3 regions of the Alicyclobacillus acidocaldarius subsp. acidocaldarius Tc-4-1 genome follow, and region 2 is predicted to be linked to each of the others. Evidence: riboswitches for the same ligand, from Rfam matches in the RefSeq annotation. Region 2 holds a riboswitch; each other region holds the start of a gene.
The links. A riboswitch is a leader RNA that binds a small molecule or an ion and turns the genes downstream of it on or off. The one in region 2 is predicted to bind cyclic di-AMP.
Positions count from the first base shown of each region.

Region 1 (5,736 bases), 370 kb from region 2:
CAGTGTATCAGGGCCCAAACGCAGGAGCAAATCCGGGGACTTCCACTGTTCCATCGAGCCTCGCAGAGGGCAATAGGCAGAAGGGGGGCAGAAGAAAGAGGCATAACTGCGAGTGAACATAACTGCGAGTGAACCAAAAATGGCGAGGGCTCAAAACGCTCGCCATTTTTGAGTTTGTTGGCGGAGAGGGTGGGATTCGAACCCACGGTGCCCTTGCGGACACGGCGGTTTTCAAGACCGCTGACTTCAACCACTCGCCCACCTCTCCACATGACAACGAAGGAGAGGCCAAACCTCCCCTCCAAATGGAGCGGAAGACGGGATTCGAACCCGCGACCCTCGCCTTGGCAAGGCGATGCTCTACCCCTGAGCTACTTCCGCATATGTCCACGTCTGAACGCAGCTATACTTTACATCGACGTTGAGACGCGTGTCAACTCCTCCAAGGGCTCTACAACTCCACAAAACGTCACAAAGGTAGCGCCGGTCCCGGAAATTTCGATACAAATGGCCGCGCCCCGAGCGCTATAATATCGTCAAGGCGAGTTCATCAACAAGGGGAGATCCGGGTTGCCAGCCATTCCGCAGTGGGTTGTATATGCTGCCGCCGTCGCGTTCCCCATTCTGGCTTTTGCACTGACACCGCCAAGCATATGGGTCAACCGACTCGTTTCGTCGCTGTCCATCCATCCAACGTTTGATGTCTCCCGTGTGACATCGGTCAACGTGTACGGAACGGAACTACGTGGACGTGATCGCGACCGGTTTCTTCACGCATTTAACCAGGCAGATTTCCTGTTTGAGCGGGGGATGATCCCCGAACTCAACTACAATCCGATTTTTATCCGCGTCAAAGAGGGTAAGCGGATGTATGAGTTCACCGCGTACCTCTACGGGGACGGCATGGTCCAAATGGTCCGGCACAAGCGGAAAAAGAACGTTCCCTACCGCGTGTCATCTCAGCAGTTGGAGATGGTGCTCCAATCCTGCATCCGGGATCCCTGGTGGGTGAGCTGAGGCACGAGCCAAGCTTCAAGCGGATTTCAAGCATGGTGTGTTACGTTACAACCGTACCGCGCTTATTCCAGTTTCGGTACGGAGGTGGCAACGATGCCAATGTTCCTGCACCGGAAGGCCCTTGTTGGTTCTGCCGCTGTGCTGTCGACCCTCGCCGCGGGCGGCGGTGTGGTCTTTGCAGCGGTTGACCGCGGTCACGAATCTGTGCGCGCAGCCAGCGAGCAATCGGGATCGCCGGTGCGCGCGGATCGTCAAATCTTCCGCACGCTGAGGCAAGACCTTGTGAGCGAAGCGGCACAGGAACTCCATCTCACCCCAACCGCTCTTCGCCAGGACTGGCGAGAAGGCAAGACGATGGAACAGCTCGCCGCGCAAGCGGGTATCTCTACGTCCACGCTTATCTCGAATCTCGAAAGCAAGGCCCAGTCAGACATTCAAGCCGACGTTGCGAACGGAACCCTCACGAGCGCACAAGCTTCGAAAATCGAATCGAAGGTCGATCTCGCCATTCAAGCGTGGGTGAACGGAAAGTGGCCGGCTGGATGGGACAAGGTGCGTCCGCGCGGAGCCGGCGTGTGGCGCCGAGAGTTGATTGCGACTGCCGCGCAGGACTTGCACCTGTCGACCTCGTCGCTCATCGCCGATTTGCGTAAGGGGCAAACCCTCGCCGAGATAGCTGCGGCACAGGGCGTCTCCACGTCAACGCTCATCTCCGACCTCGAGAATGCGGCGCAAGCCGACATCCAAAAAGCCGTTTCCAATGGAAAGATCACCGCGAGCGAGGCACAGGCGATATTGGGGCGGATCGACACGTGGATCACGGACTGGGTCAACGGCACGCTCCCCCATCCTTCAGGCGCCCATCTGCCAGGCGGGCAACCGACATCGTCGACAACCGGTTCCAATACGGCTTCCAACGCGTGAAGCGCAGTTCCTCCATGGCCCCGACGTCGAGTCGGGGCCTTTGCTTTGGCCCCCGTATGATGTCCCGATGTCCCTTCGCGTCAGTCGCTTGATGATGTTCCGCGGAGTTCCGTGAAGTTCCCAACCTCCAAGATCACCCTTTGACTTTCCACAAGGAACCGTATCGAAGAAACCAATTTACCTGTGGCTCTTCCTTTTAAGGCATTCATCCTCCGCCTGATCCATGATTCTCGTAATGAATGAGCTTGCGCTTCCTGTTACGCTTTCAGTGCACCACTCACACCAAGATTACGCCGAATCCTGCGAAACGCAGGTACGGGGGACAAGCGGGCTTGATGCCCAGGGGTGAATTGCGCCTCGTGCGCATAGGGGGACTCTTCCACCCGAACCCGTCAACTAACCTCGGAGGCTACAGGAGGAGAAGCATGCTGCCGAAACGAACGTCCCTTGGAGCGATTGCCGCGACGGCCGCCACTCTTGCAACGCTGACCATGGGCGGCTGCACTGCCCTCGCGCAAACTTCGTTGCCCCCTGGGGTTCATCTCGATCCGTCCATTCGACCTCTCGCTTCAGAAAACGCGTCTTACCAACAGAAAACGCAGGCGGTCCTGGAGGTGGCCGAAAGCAAGATCGGCACGCCCTACATCTGGGGGCACAACGAAGACCGCGGTCAGTACGGATTCGACTGCTCGAACTTTGTGGAGTACGTCTATCACCACGCTCTCGGGTATCGCTTTACGACGTCGTCACGCCTTCAATACCTCGAAGTAGGCTGGCGCGTCCCGTACAGCGACCTGAAGCCTGGCGACCTGCTCATCTTCGACGACGGCGGGCATGTCGGGATTTACGCAGGCAACGGAGAAATGATCCAGTGCGGCGGCGGGCTAGGACGCGTCGGCTTCCTCAGCGTGCGGCCGGGATCGTACTGGTATCGGCACCTGTCGGCTGTTCGACAAATGTACACCTGAACCCTACAGTCGCCCGGCCGCGATGACCATTCGCTTCGGCCGGGCCCATCCATTCTATAGCCCCCTTGCGTTGCATAATTTGCCCTTCTATGCACATCTTACAACCATGAACCGATCCCGATGCATAGGTATGTGCCTCACACTCGTCTGTGCAGCCGCTTGTTGGTGCTCGAGCGCCGCGCCGGCGCGCGGAACGACGGTGGCGAAGCAGGCGCACGCGACCGCCCACGCGCAGTCGGTGTCGTGGCGATCCGAGCCGGAGGCCATCACGGTGTTCGGCCGCAGCTACGACATTCGCCGGTGTCGGAAGCTCACCGACACGTTTGTCGTCACGGCCTACAACCTGGATCGCTTCTCCACCGGAAAGGACCCTGGCGATCCCGGCTTCGGGGTGACGAGCACCGGGCGGCCCGCCGTGATCGGACGGACCGTTGCCGTCGATCCGGCGGTGATCCCCTACGGCAGCCTGCTCTACATCGAGGGCGTGGGCTGGCGAATCGCGGAAGACACGGGAGGTGCCATTCGAGGCCATCACATCGACGTGCTCATGCCGTCGCGGAAACATGCCTTGCAGTTTGGGGTGAAGCGCAACTGCCGGGTGACCGTGTACATCCCGGACGATCTCGACGACGTCTAGTGGTTGCGCAAAAACGCGCGAATCTGGTCCATGAAGGGAGCGAACAGATCCGCGTAGCGCGAGACGGCCTCGCGCACGTCCTTCGGCGTGATGCGGGCGTGATCGCGAAGCAGGCGAGATCGGAAGTCGATCACGCCGGTGAAGACATCGAACCACCGAGCGTCGAGGACCTCTTCCTCGACGAGGACTTTGACGATATCGGCGTAGCCGCCGGGATCGCGCATCACAAGCGCGTCGATGATGAGCGAGGCGATGTCGGTGACGTACTCGACGCTCGTCCACAGCGCGCGCTCGGCGGCGAGCTGCCACGTGAGATCTTCTTCCCACGCGTCCTCCCGCTCGGCCAAATCCTCCAACCACGCGGCCCGAGCGCTGAGGGCTTCGAGCCACGCCTCAATTTGCCGCTTATGATCCTTTGTCAGAAACACCGTCTCACCTCACTTGAAAACGCGAGGCAACCTCCGAAAAAAGCCTCGCGAATACGTCATCCTGAACAAACGGGCTGCGATCGGTGCACGGGAACCCTTGTAGACCCAAAATCCAAGGCACGAGGCGCACCGCCGTGGTCTCCGACGTCGCGGGCCGAGCCTTCACGTCGTGCACGTCGGCGAGATACACCCATTTGCTCGCCTCGGAGCCGTCGCGCAGGACAATGGTATACTGGGCAACCCAGTCGAGGTTCTCGAGCAGAGCGCCCGCCTCTTCAAACGCTTCGCGCCGCGCTGCGGCGTCCGGCGTCTCACCCGGCTCCACCTTGCCCCCGGGAAGCTCCCAGCCCCGCGCGTGATGGCGAACCCACACGCAGCCGTCGAACAGCCTCGCAAACACGAGCACCGAGTGCGGCGCGGGATCGCGCAGGGCGGGATCGAAGGTCAGATGCTTGGCTGGCGCAAACCCCTCGCCCTCCACGTTACCACCACCTGCCAAACACAATACCGATAACGAGGCCAATCAGGCCGCCCACGACGATCTCGGCCGGTTCGTGCCCGAGGATCTCCTTGAGGCGTTCGCCTTCGGCCTGCCCTGCGACGGCGGACTCCGACCGCTGGGAGAATTCCATCGCGATGCGGTTCAAAAGGACGGCGTGCTCGCCGGCGTGACGCCGAATGCCGCCGGCATCGTACATGACAATGGCGGCGAAGACCACGGCGACGGCGAAAATGGGTGACCCCGGGCCGACGACAAACCATAGCGCGCTGGCAAGGGCCACCACGCCCGCCGAGTGGGAACTCGGCATGCCCCCCGCCCCAAAGGCGCGGCTCCAATCCCAGGCTCGCGTTGTCACATAATGGATGGGGACCTTCAGAATTTGGGTCACCACGATGGCGCAGATGGCAGCCATCAGCGCGGTATTTCCCCACAAGCCCTGCAGAAAATGCAGAAGATCGGGCATTCCGGGGCCTCCTCGAGAAGCGAGGCGCCGAGTCACCGGCGCCTCGCGGACTGTCCATTCTTCACTTTACCACGCCTGAATTTCGGTGACCATATCCCTGTCCAGCGCCTTGACCATGGCCGTGACGAGCTGAATCGCCTGCAGATAGTCGTCCTCGTGCACGACGCCGTTGTGGCTGTGGATGTAGCGCGTCGCGAAGCCGATGTTGACGCTCGGCACGCCGATGCCGTGCAGGTGGAACGCCCCTGCGTCCGTACCGCCCCCCGCCAGGCTGCTGAGCTGAACCGGGATGTTTTCCGCTGCGGCGATGTCCAGCACAAAATCGCGGAAGCGATTGTTCGGGATCATGGAGTGATCGTAAATCATGAGCAGCGGGCCCTTGCCGGCGTCGCCGAGGTGCTGGCGCTCCCCGCTCTCAATCCCGGGCGTATCGCCGGCCACACCCACGTCAATGGAGATGGCGATGTCGGGATCGACTAGATGAACGAGCGTTTTCGCGCCGCGCAGGCCAACCTCCTCCTGAGCTGTGGCGCCCGCAAACACAACGTTCGGGTGGGACTGCCCTTGCAGTTCCTTGAGCACGCAGAGCGCGGTGGCGCAGCCAAGTCGGTTGTCGAGCGCCTTCGACACATACATCTTCGGATTGCCGAGCTGCGTGAACGGGCTGTACGGGACGATGGCGTCGCCCGGCCGCACGCCCATTTCCTCGGCGTGCTCCTTGCTCGTGGCCCCGATGTCCACGAACACATCCTTCAGTTCAACCACCTTTTTTCGTTCGTCCGCCGACAAAACGTGAG
Region 1 is NC_017167.1:1,079,650-1,085,385, reverse strand. Features, by position in the region: tRNA gene TC41_RS05005 (tRNA-Ser) at 179-268, opposite strand; tRNA gene TC41_RS05000 (tRNA-Gly) at 307-381, opposite strand; gene TC41_RS04995 (YfmQ family protein) at 571-1,017, shown strand; gene TC41_RS04990 (hypothetical protein) at 1,111-1,941, shown strand; cyclic di-AMP (ydaO/yuaA leader) riboswitch at 2,223-2,367, shown strand; gene TC41_RS04985 (C40 family peptidase) at 2,367-2,909, shown strand; gene TC41_RS04980 (3D domain-containing protein) at 3,109-3,546, shown strand; gene TC41_RS04975 (DUF86 domain-containing protein) at 3,543-3,974, opposite strand; gene TC41_RS04970 (NUDIX domain-containing protein) at 3,979-4,455, opposite strand; gene TC41_RS04965 (divergent PAP2 family protein) at 4,457-4,939, opposite strand; gene TC41_RS04960 (M42 family metallopeptidase) at 5,006-5,736, opposite strand, start outside.
Region 1: it holds a riboswitch for cyclic di-AMP, as region 2 does, so the genes downstream of both, TC41_RS04985 (C40 family peptidase) here and TC41_RS03245 (MFS transporter) in region 2, are expected to answer to the same signal.

Region 2 (5,736 bases):
ACCACGGGTGAGCCCAAAGGCGTGCTCTTGACGCACGGACACCTGTGGGCCGCCGTGCAGAACGTCATTCGAAGCCACGCGCTCACGGCTTCGGATGTGGCTTACTGCATCCTGCCGCTCTTCCACATCAACGGCCAGGTGATCGTCCTCTTGTCGACACTCGTGTCCGGCGGGCGGATCGTCATGCGCGATAAATTCCACGCCTCCTTGTTCTGGGACGATATTGGCCACCACGGCGTGACCTGGGTCTCGTGCGTCCCGACGATTTTATCGATTGTCGCCAAACGGCCGGCGCCAAAAGAGGCGCTCGGCACGCTTCGCTTTCTGCGATCCGCCTCCGCGCCGCTCACGCCGGCGGTGGCCGCGCGAATTGAAGCGGCGTTTGGGGTTCCGGTCATCGAGGCGTACGGGATGACCGAGGCGGCGGGGCAGATCTGCACCAACCCGCTGCCGCCTGGCGTGCGCAAGCCGGGATCGGTCGGGAAGCCCGTGGGGATGTCGCTCCTCATTGTGGACGCAGAGCGCAAGCCCGTCGCCCCGTATGAGCTCGGCGAAATTGCCATCCGCGGAGACAATGTCATCCATCACTATGTGGGCATGGAGCCGGCGCCGGATTACGGTTATGGCCCGGGATGGATTTACACGGGCGATCTCGGCTACATGGATGAGGATGGCTACGTGTACATCACTGGACGCGCGAAGGAGATGATCAACCGGGCGGGCGAGAAGATCTCGCCGCGGGAAATTGAGGACGTGCTGAACGCGCACGAGGCGGTGGCGCGGTCCGCCGTGGTGGGACTTCCGGATCCGCTTTACGGGGAACGGGCCGTCGCGTGGGTGGTCCCGGAGGAGCCAGACGGCGTCGATGCGGACGCGCTGCGCGCCGAGCTGGAGTCGTTCTGTGCGGCGCACCTTGCCAAGCCGAAGCGGCCGTCCCAGATCGTCATCGCGCGATCCCTGCCGGTGAACGCGACGGGAAAAGTGCAGAAGCACGTGTTGCGCAATTTGGAGCCGCGTGATAGGCTTGCTTGAACTGGGATGTATAGCCCAGGGTGCGGAAAGACTGAAGGAGGATGGAATTGAAGAAGGAACGGTGGATTTCCGGCATCGTCGGCGCAGCCGCGGGCGCGCTGATCGTGGGTGGTGTCTGGTTTGGCACGTACGCGGCGCATGGGGGCGGCTCGGTGGTGGCGATGGTCGGCAAGACGCCCATCACGAGGCAGGAGCTCGCGCAGCAGTCGGAGGCTTACGCCGGATCGGCGATGCTGGAGGAGCTCATTGCCAATGCCTTGATTGAGCAGGCGGCAGCCAGGGAACATGTCACGGCGACGAATGCGGAAATCAATCAGCAACTGACCGCCATCGAGATGCAGAACGGCATTACGTCTGACGCGCAGCTGAATGCGCTCCTGGCGCAGAACCACATGACGAAGGCGCAATTTCTGAGCCAGATTCGCGACAACATTCTCGCGACCAAGCTCGCCGAGGCGCAGGTCCACGTGACGGACAAGCAGATTGCGTCGTACTACAAGCAGAACCAGTCGATGTTCACGGTTCCGGAGACGCGCAAGATTGCCATCATCGAGGTGAAGACGAAGGCGGATGCGGAGAAGGCTCTTGTAGAAATCCGGTCTGGGACGCCCTTTGCGTCCGTGGCGAAATCCATGTCGACCGACGCGGCCACGCGCGCGAAGGGTGGGGTGATCGGAACCTTCACGATGAATGAGCTGAAGGCGGATCAACCCTCCATTGCCTCTGCGGCCTTCGCGCTTAAGGCCGGCGGAGTGAGCGAGCCGCTCAAGGTGCAGGGCGGGTACGACATCGTGCAGTGCCAGGCCATTACGCCGGAACACGTAGAGCCGCTGTCGGCCGTTCGGTCGCAGATCATCCAGGCCATCAAGCAGCAAAATGCCGAAAGCGAGACGAAACTCGTGGCACAGCTCGCGAAGTCGGCGGACATTCGCATTCTCGATCCGTCTTATGACGCGGTGCTCACGGCCATCAAGAATCCGACATCGACCTGACGCATGGCACCGCGCTGGATGGCCTCGCGGTGGCCGCCCGGGGCGGACGTCCAAGAATTTCTCTTCTCCTTGCGTTCCTCTCAAATTTCGTGTATCGTAACGTGTACATCGCATATCGTATCGCGATACAAGCGGCAGCGCTGAATTCCTCCTTCGGAGGAAACGGGGGACCCAACTCTCGGGGTGAAACGACTTTGGTCGTGGGGCGCCTTTCCGCCCTAACCCGTCAGCTAACCTCGTAAGCGCACGGAAAGGGGTCGATGCCATGTATCGCCGCTTTCTTCTCCTCGCTTTTCCCACCGGTGAGCCTCGTTGGTGTACCTCATCTGCGGATCCCCCTCGTGCGATATCGCGGCTTTGTGTCCGCTTTTACGCAGGCGGCGCAGTCGAGATCGCCATACCTTGAGGGGGGAAACCATGGAACTGCAAGCGACAAGGCCGGCCAATCCGGTCGAAGATGCGAAGTGGAGTCCATTTCACCTGAAGCTCACTATCTATTCGTCGGGCGGGCCTTTTCTTGACGGGTACATTCTGAGCATCGTCGCCGTGGCGCTCACGCAGTTGACGCCTGAATTGCATCTCGACGCCATGTGGAGCGGCCTGATTGGGGCATCGGCACTCATGGGCATCTTCATCGGCGGACTGCTTGGGTACGTGACGGATCGATTTGGACGCCAGCTCATGTACACTATCGATTTCGTGTTGCTCATCGTGGCCTCGGTTTTGCAGTTCTTTGTGCACAGCGCCTGGGAACTCTTTGCCTTGCGCGTCGTGCTCGGCATCGCGGTCGGGGCGGATTATCCCATCGCAACGTCGCTTTTGACCGAGTTCGCGCCGCGCAAACACCGCGGCATGATGCTCGGTGTGACGGTCATCGCGTGGTACGTGGGCGCCACGGTCGCGTATCTAGTGGGACAGTGGCTTCTGCCCATCGGGCCGGACGCATGGCGGTACATGTTGGCGTCGAGCGCGGTGCCGGGCATCGTGCTCGTGATCTTGCGGCTCGGAACCCCGGAGTCTCCACGTTGGTTGCTGCAGCACGGTCGGGCGCGCGAAGCGCTGAAGGTGCTTCGCGACATTTACGGGCCGGGAGCCAGCCTGAGGCACATCGCGGTGCCAGATGAAAAGCGAACGCGCACCAGTTACCTGACGCTCTTCAATCGCGCGTATTGGAAGCGCACGCTGTACGTCAGTGGCTTCTTCACGGCCGCGGTCGCGCCGCTCTTCGCGATGTTGACGTTCGGCCCGACGCTGCTTGACGACTACCACGTGCTCAGCGGATCGTCCGGGTACGGTTCGGCGCTCATCAGCGTGCTGTTCATCGTGGGTTGCGTGCCTGCGCTCTGGCTTTTGAACCGGCTGGGGCGCCGGGCAACGATGATTGTCTCGTTTGCCGTCATGACCGTCGGCATGTTGCTCCTTGGGCTGTTTCCGAAGGGGCCGCTCTGGGTCATCGGCGTCGGCTTTCTGCTGTACGCGCTGTTTTCCGGCGGGCCGAACATCATGGAATGGCTCGCCCCAAACGAGTTGTTTCCCACCGAAGTGCGCGGGACTGCGGTTGGCGTGACAACGTGCATCAGCAGGCTGGGAGCCGTGGCCGGCACGTATCTCTTGCCGTGGGCTTTGGCTCGTTATGGCGTGGGTCCGACCATGCTGGTGGGGGCGCTCGTGACCTTCGGCGGATTCTTGATCAGCCTCTTCCTGGCGCCGGAGACGCGCGGCCTCACCCTGAACGCGGCGAGCGTCGGAGAGGACGCTGAGATGGAGCGGACGTCGTCGTTGTCCGAACGCCGCTTGCGCGTCGGCCGCTAAGCACTTGGGGATGAACGGAGAAGCCCTGGCTCCTCGTCGGGTTGCCAGGGCTTTGCCTTGTTGTGCGCTTCACAACAGGTGTTATGTCCGCACGGCTTGACTTTTCACGAGCACAGCCACCAGTTGCCAAAGGGCGCCGAGCCCGACAAGCGCGTACACGAACTGCGAGAGCCACGTGGCGCCGAAGATGGCGCCCACGAGGTTGTAGTTGGCAAATCCGATCAGGCCCCAGTTGATGCCCCCAATGACGACGAGCGCCCAGGCAATCCAGTCCACGGGGTTCCAGCGCACGGTCTCACCTCCAAACCGAATCTGTCGCTAGGGTGTTCTAGCTTTGACCCCGCTATGCAATGGGCTTGACGCAATTTGCCGTTGCCCAGTGAGGCGCTGCACGTATATACTTGTGTCTGAATCTTTATTCAGGTCTTGGCACAGGTCGGGGCGCCGCGCGTCGTGAAAGAGAGAGACGATAGGAGTGGACGGAGTGAAATCAGAGCACCTGTTAGACGTGAGGCCGAAGGTGGACGCGCATTTTCCGCGAGACGAAAAGGGCCATCTTCTCATCGGCGGCGTGAGCGCGGTGGATCTCGTGGAACGGTTCGGCACGCCGCTCATCGCGTACGACGAGGGGCTCATCCGCGATACCATCCGGGCGTTTCACCGTGTGTTTCGAGAGGAAGGCGTGCCGTATCAAATTTCTTACGCCAGCAAGGCCTTCTGCACCATGGCCATGTGCCAACTCGCGCACGAGGAGGGCTTGGGCATCGACGTGGTGTCCGGCGGCGAGTTGTATACCGCTCTTGCGGCAGGCGTGCCAGCGAGCAAGCTCCACATGCACGGGAACAACAAGACCCCGGAGGAACTGCAGTACGCGGTTGAGAGTGGCATCGGGGCCGTGATCGTCGATAATTTCGACGAGATCGACCTCTTGGACGACATCCTTCAGGCAACAGGGCGCACGGTGGATGTCCTGGTCCGGGTAGCGCCAGGTGTCGAGGCGCATACGCACGACTATATCTCCACAGGGCAGCAGGACTCCAAGTTCGGCTTCGATCTCGCCAGCCAGCAGGTGGAGGAAGCCTTTTTGCGACTCAAGCAGGTGGAGCGCGCGCGGGTCGTTGGCGTGCATGCGCACATCGGATCTCAAATCTTCGATGTGGAGGGCTTTCGACTGCTCGCCGATCGAATGGCGGGCGTGTACGAAGACGGCCTGCGACGGTTCCGTTTTCCTTTTTCTGTGCTCAACCTGGGGGGCGGTTTTGGCATCCCGTACACGGATGAGGATGCGCCGCCGGTGGCCGATCTCGTCCGGGGGGTGATCCGCGCCGCCAAGGCGGCCTTTGCGGCTCGAGGCATGGACGTGCCCATCTTGTGGATTGAGCCGGGCCGCAGCATTGTCGGGCCCGCGGGGGTGACACTGTATCGCGTGGGCAGCCGTAAGGTCATCCCGGGCGTGCGGAACTACGTCGCCATCGACGGGGGCATGACGGACAACCCGCGCCTCGCGCTTTACGGCGCGAAGTATCATGCGTGTTACGCGAACCGCGCTGCGGATCCACCGGATCGCCCGTGGTCGGTGGCCGGCAAGTGTTGTGAGAGCGGCGACATGCTCATCTGGGATCTCCCGCTACCGGATCCAGAACCGGGGGATATTCTCGCCGTTTTTGCGACAGGTGCCTACACGTATGCGATGGCGAGTCATTACAATCGCATTCCCAAGCCCGCTGTCGTGTTTTGCCGGCATGGCGAGGCGCGCCTCGTGGCGCGGCGCGAGACGTGGGCGGACGTGGCGCGGCTGGATGTGCCGCTTCGGTGAGGGGCCTCGGAGGCCCTTTTTTCGTGCGCCGGCGGCGGTGACCGGCCGCGATTCCGGCTTCTCGGGCGGCGAGTGATATACTGA
Region 2 is NC_017167.1:706,756-712,491, forward strand. Features, by position in the region: gene TC41_RS03235 (AMP-binding protein) at 1-1,032, shown strand, start outside; gene TC41_RS03240 (peptidyl-prolyl cis-trans isomerase) at 1,074-2,024, shown strand; cyclic di-AMP (ydaO/yuaA leader) riboswitch at 2,153-2,285, shown strand; gene TC41_RS03245 (MFS transporter) at 2,442-3,836, shown strand; gene TC41_RS03250 (DUF378 domain-containing protein) at 3,918-4,127, opposite strand; gene lysA (diaminopimelate decarboxylase) at 4,321-5,652, shown strand.

Region 3 (5,736 bases), 590 kb from region 2:
GGGGTTGCCCGTCTTCAACACGGTCGAGGAGGCCGTCCGCGAGACGGGTGCAAATGCGTCGGTCATTTACGTTCCGCCGGCATTCGCCGCGGACGCCATCATGGAGGCCGTGGCGGCCGGGCTCGAACTGGTTGTGTGCATCACGGAAGGTATTCCAATTCTTGACATGGTCAAGGTTAAGCGGTACATGGAGGGTAAGAAGACGCGGCTCATCGGTCCAAACTGCCCGGGCGTGATCACGCCGAACGAGTGCAAGATCGGGATCATGCCTGGATACATTCACACGCCTGGGAAGATCGGCGTCGTGTCCCGTTCCGGAACGCTGACCTACGAAGCAGTGTACCAGTTGACACAGCTGGGACTCGGCCAGTCGACAGCTGTCGGGATCGGCGGCGACCCGGTGAATGGGACGAACTTTGTCGACGTGCTGAAGATGTTCAACGAGGACCCGGATACTGAAGCCGTGATTATGATCGGCGAGATCGGCGGATCCGCAGAGGAAGAAGCGGCGGAGTGGATTAAGAACAACATGACGAAGCCCGTCGTCGGATTTATCGCGGGTGCGACGGCCCCTCCGGGACGGCGAATGGGACATGCGGGCGCGATTGTGTCGGGTGGTTCCGGAACGGCACAGTCCAAGATCGAGAAGATGAAGGCGTGCGGCATCCGCGTGGCCCCCACGCCGTCCGAGATGGGCTCGACGCTGTATCAGGTGCTAGAGGAGCGCGGCTTGCTCGAGCGCTGCAAGGCGTGAAGGCGTTTCGTTTGTTCCAGCCCAAAGAGTTCGCTTGGTTTCGCCAAGCGAACTCTTTTTTCGCTTACGTCATGGACGATTTGAATCAGCGCGACTTACGATGACTAAAACGGGCTGGAGGGATCGTAGGTGGGCGACGACGAACTCGCCTTGGTGTGGTCCTTGTGTCCAGGGCTCGCGCCAAGCACGTTGCGGCGCTTGGTGCGGGCATTCGGCGGAATTCGCGCGTTTCACGAGGCGCCGGTCGCGGACTGGGTTGCTTGTGGAGGTCTGGACGCAGCGCAGGCAAGTCGGCTGGACGCCTGGCGCCGCGCAGAACCGTCGGCTTATCGGATCAAGTCCCAATTCGAACACCGCGGCATCTGGGTACTCGTGCACGGGGCGGACGATTATCCGCGCCGTTTGTCGGACCTTCCGGACCCACCACTGGTATTGTTCGTTCGAGGGAGAAAGGAATGTCTCTCTCCTGAGCGAGTGGTCTTCGGAATGGTCGGGACCCGGCGGATGACCAGTTACGGCATGGAAGCGGCGCGGTGGATTGCAGGTGAGATTGCGCGGCGGGGTGCGGTGGTCGTGTCGGGACTTGCCATGGGCATCGACGCTACTGCGCACGCCGCGGCACTCGAGGTGGGAGGCGACACCGTCAGCGTGTTGGGATGCGGGATCGACCGCTGCTATCCGCCGTCGAACCGGCGACTCTACCATCAAATCGCGTCGACCGGTACCCTCGTCAGCGAATATCCGCCCGGTACCCCCGTCCGCAAACACCACTTTCCTGAGCGCAACCGATTGATTGCGGCGTTGAGTCAAGCGGTCATCGTCGTCCAGGCCGGTGACCGAAGCGGTGCGCTCATCACGGCCCAGTGCGCGCTCGATCTGGGGCGCGACGTCTATGCCGTTCCTGGCCCCATCACGTCGCGGGCCAGTCGGGGTGTCAACCGTCTGCTTTTCGACGGGGCCATCCCGCTCGTGGATCCCCATGATCTGTTTCCGGAGCAGACGGACGTCGAGAACGGAGGAGCCCAGAAGGTTCCTGCGCACCTCGAGCCCTGCTATCAGGCGCTCGCACGGCATCAGCCCATTCGCGCGGGTGAGCTCGCCTCCGTCGCCCATCTCGACCTCGGGTATGTCTTCGGCGCGCTTCTCGAGATGGAACTCGCTTCGATGGTCACGCGCCACCCAGATGGAACGTATCACATTCGGCCGAACCGAGCGCCGTCCGGCTCATAAGCCAATCCATGGAATACTGTTCGTGCGTCCCGTCGTCCATCCTACATGAGGAAGGTGGGAGGACGATGAGCATGAAGGGGCGTCGCAGTGTATTCGTGGCCTTGGCTCGCATCTTCGCGGTGAGCGCATCGGCCCTCCTGAGCATGTGGGCGAACGAACCCCATTGCGCGGGCGCCACACCCCACTTGATGAATGATGCTCAGCCTGGGATGCGGAGTTTCACCGGCCCTCCGACGTCTTTGGTCTGGACAGTGGGCGATCGCGGTGAACCGATTTGGAGCTTGCACGTTGTCCTTAGTGAACTCGGCTATCTCCCGTGCAGGTATCACGCGATCCTACCGACCGATCGCCTCTATCCTCAGGACTGGGGGCGCGTTCCAATCGGCTATTGGACGTGGAATTCGCCCAATGTCCCCATCGAACTTGAACGGACGTGGAATCCGGAGCAGTACACGGAGATCACGAAGGGCGCGGTGATGCAATTCGAGGCCGATCACGGCCTTCGTGTGGATGGGTACACCGGACCTCGCGTTCGTCGGACACTCGAACTCGCATGGGCCTTAGGTCTCACGGCAACCCATCCGTATCGGATGGTGTTAGTCGACCAATCGCTCCCTGAGCGGCTTCGCGTATGGGAAGATGGACGTGGCGTCGTCTTTGAAACGCCGTGCAGTACCGGCCTGCCGGCCACCCCGACTCAACCCGGGATTCACGCCATCTTTCTGCGAAACCGAGAACAGACGATGCAAGGGATCGGCCCAAGCGGGCGGCCTTACCGAGTGGAGCATGTGCCGTACGTGAGCTTCTTCTATGGAGAACAGGCCATCCACGGCTTCCCGCGTCAGACGTACGGCAAGCCACAGAGCGCCGGCTGCGTGGAGCTTCCGATTCGAGCGGCCAAGCGCGTCTGGGAACTCACGGGATATGGCACACTGGTCGCGATTTCGCCGAACACGATGCGTGGAACCGAGTAGATCCATCGGTTAGAAGCACCTCAGATGTCAACAAGTTTGGGTTTTCTCCGGTCGTACAGGCTGATATGATGGTCGCCGTCCAAGACTTTGCCGAATCGCTCAAGGGCGCGTACGGGGGACTGAAGGCCTTTGGCCTTGGGGTGAATCGCGCCGAGGGGCGCGAAGGGGACTCGTTACCCGAACCCGACAACTAACCTCGGAGGCGTAAACGAGAGGATGGATGACATGCCGTTTCGAACTTGGATCGCAGGGTGTGCCATGGTCGCGACCGCGGCACTCAGTGTGTCGAACGCTTCTGCGGAGACCGTCACCGTAGAGCCAGGGCAGTCGCTGTGGACGATTGCGCATTCGCACGGCCTGCCTGTGCAGCTTGTGGAGGACGCAAATCCGGACGTCAACCCGCAGAATCTGCCGATCGGCAGTTCCGTAAAGGTTCCCGAAGTCGAAAACGTCACGGTCAAACGAGGAGACACGCTGTTTCTCCTTGGGAAGCGATTTGGCGTTTCGACCAGCGAAATGTTAGCCGCCAATCCCGCCGTGAATCCCTTGAATCTCCAGGTTGGATCCACGGTCCGTGTGCCTGTCGGCCCATCTCGATCTTCGCACGTCCCACAGGCCCATGTTGCCGCATCCACCCCCGCGACAAGCAGCGAACTCTACTGGTTGGAGCACGTCATTCACGCGGAAGCCGGAGGAGAGCCACTTCAGGCGCAGATCGCTGTCGGCGACGTCATCATGCATCGAATTCAAGCGGGTGGATACGGGAACACGGTGCAGCAGGTCGTTTTTCAAGTGAGCGACGGTCACTATCAGTTTGAAAGTGTCGCGAACGGTTATATCTATTCGCAACCCGACGCGCAGAATGTCCAGGCTGCACTCGACGCCCTGAACGGTGACGATGTCGTCCCAGGGGCGCTTGTGTTCTACAATCCTTCCGAGACGCCTTCTGGAAGCTGGGTTTGGAGTCAGCCTGTGGTTAGCAAGATTGGTCACCTCGTCTTTGCGAAGTGAGCAGCGGCACACGTTGCCCAAAAGAGCCAGGTTCGGTTCAGCACCGAACTCTGGCTCTCCATTTTCTTCGGATTGCATCGCGGCCTCAGGGATTCGATGGTTCGGCCGCCAACGCTTCTTCCGCCATCTGCAGGATGCCGTCCAGCGTCTCTGCGCCCGCGATGAATCGCGCGGGGTGGCAAAACACCGCATCTTCGACGCCGCAAATGGATACAAGCTCCTCGCCTTCTTTGCCCGCCCATTCGTGCGGCAAAGGCTTGCGAGCTTCGAATGTCCCGGGACCTTTGGGCACAACCTGAAGGCGATATTGGCCGGTCTTATCCGGAAAGGCGACATAGAGCACTTCGCCAGCGGGGTCCATTTCGAGCAGAGTTTCTGTCCAGGGGCAACAGGTTGGCAAGACCAAAAGCGCAGGCTCCTTGCGAGCCGCATAAGCCGCTTTCACAATCTCCGTCGCCTGAATTCGGCTGATCTCGTGGTTCGCGTAGTTCATGAGAATCTGCGTAGCAAAGTCTAAAGCTCGCTCGAAGGCTCGGTTTTCGTCCTCCTGCGAATTCCACGGCGGATTGAAGGAGCTCACGAGCTCCGAGATTCCCTTGATTCGCATGTCCCGCTCTAGGTCGATTCCGTTGTCGATCGCGTCGATAGCCTGAAAGAGTTTGTCGTCGATGTTGCTGGATATCAGCGCTCGATCCTCTTCCCGCTCCACACCAAGGGATTCCAGAAATCGGTCACCAAAATCGCGCCAGATGAGGCCGGCGGAAGCGTAGGGAATGCCGTTCGGGCGATGTACCTTTTGGACGCTGTGGTGATCGTAAGGGCCACCGCCGACGTCGACGACGAGATCGCATTGCGCCAGCACCGATTTATTTCGGGTGCGGACGATGCGGGCGTCTGGATAAATCGCTTTGAGTATCGCGACGGCGAATACTTCATCGGCATGGAACTTTCCATGGTGCGTACCTATTTTCATAAGGATATGAACCACCTTGCCAACGGATGGACGGCGCGATCCGCCTTTGCCTTCACGTTACCATTCACGAAGTGCACAGCACAACTGGAACTTTCGCTCCATCTGTCCAGGACGAAACGGCGCGCGCACGCAAGCTGCGCAAAGTGAGGGACGGCGCGTCCACCGTTTGCAAAGGAAAGGATCCCGGTGATAATATGGTTTGAACCAAGGACAGGGTTTGCCAAGGCTGCGACGAATGGAGGATCGTGGCGTGTCAGACTATCTGGTCATCGTCGAGTCGCCTGCCAAGGCGAAGACGATTGGGAAGTATCTGGGGAGCAAGTACACAGTGAAAGCCTCCATGGGCCACGTGCGAGACTTGCCCAAGAGCCAACTCGGCGTCGACGTGGAACATGGTTTCGAACCGAAATATATTACCATCCGCGGGAAGGGCGATGTCATCAAGGCGCTCCGCGAGGCGAGTAAGAAGGCGAAAAAGGTCTATCTCGCGGCGGACCCTGATCGCGAAGGGGAAGCCATCGCTTGGCACCTGCAACATCTGCTCGATCTCAATCCTGACGATGACTGTCGCGTCGTGTTTCACGAGATCACGAAGGACGCAGTCAAACAGGCGTTTCAACATCCGAGGAAGATCAACCTGGATCTCGTGAACGCGCAACAAACGCGGCGCATTCTGGATCGTCTTGTAGGCTACAAGCTGAGTCCGTTGCTGTGGCGAAAGGTGAAAAAGGGCCTCTCGGCAGGCCGCGTGCAGTCAGTGGCGCTGAGGCTCATTGTCGACCGCGAAAACGAAA
Region 3 is NC_017167.1:1,294,801-1,300,536, forward strand. Features, by position in the region: gene sucD (succinate--CoA ligase subunit alpha) at 1-754, shown strand, start outside; gene dprA (DNA-processing protein DprA) at 884-1,984, shown strand; gene TC41_RS06050 (L,D-transpeptidase) at 2,056-2,958, shown strand; cyclic di-AMP (ydaO/yuaA leader) riboswitch at 3,037-3,178, shown strand; gene TC41_RS06055 (cell wall hydrolase) at 3,184-3,969, shown strand; gene TC41_RS06060 (MYG1 family protein) at 4,055-4,957, opposite strand; gene topA (type I DNA topoisomerase) at 5,193-5,736, shown strand, end outside.
Region 3: it holds a riboswitch for cyclic di-AMP, as region 2 does, so the genes downstream of both, TC41_RS06055 (cell wall hydrolase) here and TC41_RS03245 (MFS transporter) in region 2, are expected to answer to the same signal.